2 regions of the Sodalis sp. RH20 genome follow, and region 1 is predicted to be linked to the other one. Evidence: predicted binding sites of a transcription regulator. Region 1 holds the regulator's gene; the other holds the start of a gene.
The links. Region 1 encodes CRP, which controls carbon source genes, mostly activating them, when cyclic AMP is high. Its sites were predicted from a motif close to ATGTGANNNNNNTCACAT; they were not measured.
Positions count from the first base shown of each region.

Region 1 (3,137 bases):
GGGAACACCACGCCCGATTCGGCCCCATCGGCATGCTTTCCCTTGAACACGCCAGGATTCGCTGCGGTGTTGGCGGGCCTAGCATACCCTGGGGCGCTCGGTCGGGCGGGAACACCACGCCCGATTCGACCCCATCGGCATGCTCTCCCTTAAACACGCCAGGATTCGCTGCGGTGTTGGCGGGCCTAGCATACCGTGGGGCGCTCGGTCGGGCGGGAACACCACGCCCGATTCGACCCCATCGGCATGCTCTCCCTGGAACACGCCAGGATTCGCTGCGGTGTTGGCGGGCCTAGCATACCGTGGGGCGCTCGGTCGGGCGGGAACACCACGCCCGATTCGACCCCATCGGCATGCTCTCCCTTGAACACGCCGGGTTTGAGCGCGGTGTTGGCGGGCATACCGTGCCATGGGGCGCTCGGTCGGGCAGAGAAACCATGCCCGATTCGACCCCATTGGCGCGCTCTCCCTTGAACACGCCGGGTTTGAGCGCGGTGTTGGCGGGCATACCGTGCCATGGGGCGCTCGGTCGGGCAGAGAAACCATGCCCGATTCGACCCCATTGGCGCGCTCTCCCTTGAACACGCCGGGTTGGAGTGCGGTGACGGCGGGACGGTTAGGCGGCGGGGGCGTGGTGTTCGTCGCGCACTTCAAAGCTGTGGGTCATATTGACCGACGCGCCGAGCATCAGTGAGACCGAGCAGTATTTTTCCGCCGATAGCGTCACCGCCCGCTCCACCGCCTTGTCGGTCAGCCCGGCGCCGGTGACGATAAAATGCAGGTTGATATGGGTAAACAGGCGCGGCGCCTCGTCGCGGCGCTCGGAGGTGAGTTTGACCTCGCAGTCCCGGACGTCCTGCCGCGCTTTGTGTAAAATCGATACCACATCAATGGCGCTGCAGCCGCCGACCGACATCAATACCATTTCCATTGGGCTGGGCGCTTTTTCGCCCGCGTTCCCATCCATCAAAACCTGGTGGCCCGAGGCGGATTCGCCCATGAAAGACAACCCTTCTACCCATTTGACCCGTGCCTGCATTATGATACTCCTGATGAAAAGCTTTCCAGCAGACTACATTTTTGTTGGAAAACTGGCAATGTTACTGAACATACTTCATGCTGAAGCAAGACAACAGAAGACACTGCTTCAAACCTATGCTAAAAACAAGGCTGGATCGGCCTCATGATAATGAAAGGGCAAGAGATCGATCGGAACATCACATTACCAGACCCTAATAAGTTCCCTTACGTCGCTCCGTTTAAACGCGGAGTCAGAGTGAATAATACAAGCGCCGTAACAGGGAATACGATGTCCCGAACCTGGGATAGCGATGACAAAAGAGGATAACAGCGAATGGTTCTCGGCAAACCGCAAACAGACCCGACTCTCGAATGGTTCCTGTCTCATTGCCATATTCATAAGTATCCATCGAAGAGTACACTTATACATCAGGGTGAAAAGGCTGAAACGCTTTACTACATCGTTAAGGGCGCCGTGGCGGTGCTGATTAAGGATGAAGAAGGCAAAGAGATGATTCTCTCCTATCTTAACCAGGGAGATTTCATCGGTGAGCTCGGCCTATTCGAGGAAGGTCAGGAACGCAGTGCCTGGGTACGGGCGAAAACCGCCTGTGAAGTCGCCGAGATTTCGTATAAAAAATTCCGGCAGCTGATTCAGGTGAATCCGGATATCCTGATGCGCCTGTCGGCGCAAATGGCCAGTCGTTTACAGGTAACGTCGGAAAAAGTCGGCAACCTGGCATTCCTGGACGTTACCGGACGCATAGCGCAAACCCTGTTGAACCTGGCGAAACAACCCGACGCCATGACCCACCCCGACGGCATGCAGATAAAAATCACCCGTCAGGAAATCGGCCAGATTGTCGGCTGTTCCCGCGAGACGGTAGGACGTATTCTTAAAATGCTCGAAGATCAAAATCTTATATCCGCGCACGGTAAAACCATTGTTGTTTACGGCACGCGCTGATAGCCCCGTTATACAGGCGTGGTGCTTCGTACCACGCTTTTTTTGCTGACAGTATGTGGCGCCGGTTAATCTACCACCCTGAAGTAAACTATGCCCTGCGGCAAACCATCGTGCTATGCCTGCCGGTGGCCGCCGGCCTGTTATTCGGCAGCTTGCAAAACGGCCTGCTGTTTTCGTTGGTCCCTGCCTGCTGCAATATCGCCGGCCTCGATACCCTGCATAAACGGTTTTTCAAGCGCCTGGCCGTCGGCGGTGCGCTGTTCGCGCTGAGCAGCGTGCTGATCCAGGTGCTGTTGGCCGTGCCGGTGCCGTTGCCCTTGGTGATGCTCGGCCTGGCGCTGCTGTTCGGCGTTACCGGTGAAATCAGCCCGCTGCACGGCCGTTTATTGCCCGCCGCGCTTATCGCCGCCATCTTTACCCTGGGCCTGGCCGGCAATGTGCCGCCCGTCGTGCCGCCGCTGCTGTATATTGCCGGCACCGCCTGGTACGGACTGTTCAACGCCCTGTGGTTCCGGTTGTGGAAGGAGCAGCCGATGCGGGAATCTCTTAGCCTGCTGTATCGGGAGCTGGCGGATTATATCGAGGCGAAATATACCCTGCTGACACAGCATACCGATCCGGAAACCGCCCTGCCGCCGCTGTTTGCCCGCCAGCAGGCGGTGATTGATCTGATTGCCCAGGTATACCAGCAGCTTTATATGCTGTCGGCCAATGATCAGCTGCAGTACAAACGCCTGCTGCGTTCTTTCCAGGTGGCGCTGGATTTGCAGGAGCATATCGCCGTCAGCCTGCACCAGCCGGACGAAGTACAAAAACTGGTGGCGCAAAGCCACGCCGAGGCGGTTATCCGCTATAACGCCCGGTTGATTGCCGCGCGGTTGCGGGTACTGGCGGATGATATTCTCTATCACCGGCAGCCGGGGCGTTTTAACATGGCCACCGCGCTGTCGGCCCTGGAAAAAATTGCCGACCGGCATCCGGATAATCCGGTCGGACAGTTTTGTTATTACCATTTCAGCCGTATCGCCCGGCTGCTGCGTACCCAGCGCCCGCTTTACCGCCGCGACCTGATGGCCGACAACCAGCAGCGGCTGTCGTTTTGGCATGCGCTGGTCAGCTACTGTTCCTTTAAATCCATGGCGCTGCGCAG
Region 1 is NZ_CP178733.1:5,379,515-5,382,651, reverse strand. It holds gene ACL2XM_RS24445 (OsmC family protein) at 617-1,039, opposite strand; gene ACL2XM_RS24440 (hypothetical protein) at 999-1,187, shown strand; gene crp (cAMP-activated global transcriptional regulator CRP) at 1,355-1,987, shown strand; gene ACL2XM_RS24430 (YccS/YhfK family putative transporter) at 2,041-3,137, shown strand, end outside.

Region 2 (3,137 bases), 410 kb from region 1:
GCCAGCGCCTGGGCATGGGCGGCGGCTTTTACGATCGCACCCTGCGGCACTGGCGGCGCGGCGCCGGCTTCTACCCCATCGGGCTGGCCCACGATTGCCAGCAGGTGGACGCCATACCGGCGGAGCCCTGGGATATCCCGTTGCCGGAAATTGTTACCCCGTCGCGGCACTGGCGCTGGTAAACCGTCGGGGACGGATGGCGGCCCTTGGCCCGGTGGTGTATCCGGCGTGCGCGCTAAGCTGGCGGTACCCATAAAAAAACCCCGGCTCGCTAAGCCGGGGCTGGGGTCGACCACCTCAGGCGCGCAGCTATCAGTACAGCAGGCGGGCGCGGATAGTGCCGGGTATCGCCTTCAGCAGCTGCAGGGCGGTATTTTCGGTATCGGTTTCCACATCAATGACCACATAACCGATTTCGGGCGTGGTTTGCAGATACTGGGCGGCGATATTGATGCTTTGCTCGGCAAAAATCTGGTTGATGCGGGTCAGGATCCCGGGACGGTTTTCATGGATATGCAGTAAACGGCTGACGTTATCGCCATGTTCCGGCAGCGAGACTTCCGGGAAATTGACCGCCGACAGGGTCGAGCCGTTATCGGAGTATTTGGCCAGTTTGCCCGCCACTTCCACGCCGATATTTTCCTGCGCTTCCTCGGTGGATCCGCCGATATGCGGCGTCAGGATCACATTATCGAATTCACACAGCGGCGAGTTGAACGGATCGCTGTTGGTGGCGGGCTCTTCCGGGAACACGTCCACGGCGGCGCCGGCGATATGTTTACTGGCCAGGGCGTCGCACAGGGCCGGGATATCCACCACCGTACCGCGCGAGGCGTTGATAAACAGCGACCCCGGCTTCATATGGCCGAATTCTTCCTTGCCCATCATATTGCGGGTGGACTGGGTATCCGGCACATGCAGGGAGACCACGTCGCACATACCCAGCAGCTCAGGCAGCGAATCCACCTGGCGCGCGTTGCCCAGGGACAGTTTGCTCTCGATATCGTAATAGAACACCTGCATCCCCAGGCCTTCCGCCAGGATACTCAGCTGGGTGCCGATATGGCCGTAACCGATGATGCCCAGTTTCTTGCCGCGCGCTTCATAGCTGCCGCTCGCCTGCTTGTTCCACTGGCCGCGGTGCGCTTTGGCGTTGGCCTCCGGGACGCCGCGTATCATCAGCAGCATTTCGCCGAGCACCAATTCCGCCACGGAGCGGGTATTGGAAAAAGGCGCATTGAATACCGGCACGCCTTTTTTCAGCGCGGCTTTCAGATCGACCTGATTGGTGCCGATACAAAAGCAGCCGACGGCAACGAGTTTTTCCGCCGCGGCAAAGATGTCTTCCGTCAGGTGGGTACGGGATCGGATGCCGATAAAGTGCGCGTCGCGCACGGAGGCTTTCAGTGCCGCGGAATCCAGCGCGCCCTTATGGTATTCAATATTGGTATAACCGGCGCGTTTCAGGCTATCCACCGCGCTGGGGTGAACACCTTCGACCAACAGAAACTTAATCTTATCTTTTTCCAGCGATACTTTTGCCATTTCCCGACCCTTTTTGAGACTTCAGATGCGACTGCAACACACAGCACCCGGACAAAATAACAAAAATTACCGTGGCGGCAACAGGGCCGTTTATCCTTAAGACAGCATAAGACGCAGCCATAAGCGATTGCTATGGATAAATCCTCTGGTCTGGTGGAGAAGCGTCATATATATAGCAGGCCGATGGCATAAATGTGACATTTATCACTGAATTTCGCCTGCGGCGATAAAAGATGCTATGTAAACAAAATTAACATCCACCGCCGCCGGCGTGGAAAGCCGGCGGCGGCGCCGGGCGGTGGTAAAACCGGCCTGTTACTCGATAACCTGAACGCCCCCGGCGGTGCCGATCAGCGCCACATCCGCGCCGCGCCGGGCAAACAGGCCCACGGTCACCACGCCGGGCAGGCTGTTGATTTTGTCTTCCAGGGCCACCGCGTCCAGGATGCGCAGGTTGCGCACGTCCAGGATAATATTGCCGTTATCGGTTACCACGCCCTGGCGGTACTCCGGCAATCCGCCCAGTTTCACCAGCTCGCGCGCCACATAGGCGCGCGCCATCGGGATCACTTCCACCGGCAGGGGAAAATTGCCCAGGACGTCCACCCGTTTGGATCCATCGACGATACAGATAAATTTACGCGCGACCGCCGCGATGATTTTTTCGCGCGTCAGGGCCGCCCCGCCGCCTTTGATCATCTGCATCTGGCCGTTGATTTCATCGGCGCCGTCGACATAGATGTCCAGCACGTCGACGCTGTTGAGATCCAGCAGCGGGATACCGAGGCTCTTCAGCTTGGCCGAAGAAGCGTCCGAACTGGAGACCGCCCCTTCGATTTGATTCCTGATGCTGCCCAGGGCATCGATAAAATGCGCGGCGGTGGACCCGGTGCCGACGCCGACGATCGTGCCCGGTTTCACATACTTCAATGCCGACCAGCCCACCGCCTTTTTCAGTTCATCCTGCGTCATAAATAATTAAGCCTTGGCTACGGAAAGTGGGCGGTATTATAAAACAATATCATCGCCGATGGCGTGAATTCCGCCACAACCCGCCGCATCCCGGATGCCCGCGCCTGACACGGCTAAAATTTTGCGTCCGCAACCGGGTCAATCTATGGCATAGTGAAAACCGGTGACCAAAAAGTACCTATTGATGCACAGAGATATCGACGCAGGGGATAAAGAATGAAACGCCCGGACTATCGGACGCTGCAGGCGCTTGACGCCGTGATACGGGAACGGGGTTTTGAACGCGCCGCGCAAAAATTATGTATCACCCAATCCGCGGTATCGCAGCGCATAAAACAACTGGAAAACCTGTTTGGCCAGCCGCTGCTGGTGCGTACCATTCCCCCACGGCCCACCGAGCAAGGGCAAAAGCTGCTGGCCTTGCTGCATCAGGTGGAATTGCTGGAGGACGAATGGCTGGGCACCGATAACGGCAGCGACACGCCGCTGCTGCTGTCGCTGGCGGTGAATGCCGACAGCCTGGCGACCTGGCTGCTGCCGGCGCTGAAACCGGTGCTGACCGATTCGCCTATCCGCCTTAATTTACAGGTGGAAGATGAAACGCGTACCCAGGAAAGGCT
Region 2 is NZ_CP178733.1:5,787,045-5,790,181, reverse strand. It holds gene ACL2XM_RS26440 (5-formyltetrahydrofolate cyclo-ligase) at 1-182, shown strand, start outside; gene serA (phosphoglycerate dehydrogenase) at 313-1,545, opposite strand; gene rpiA (ribose-5-phosphate isomerase RpiA) at 1,861-2,517, opposite strand; gene ACL2XM_RS26425 (LysR family transcriptional regulator ArgP) at 2,734-3,137, shown strand, end outside.
Region 2: serA (phosphoglycerate dehydrogenase) is a predicted target of CRP. The motif match lies at 1,738-1,755, and genes of this name have one in related genera.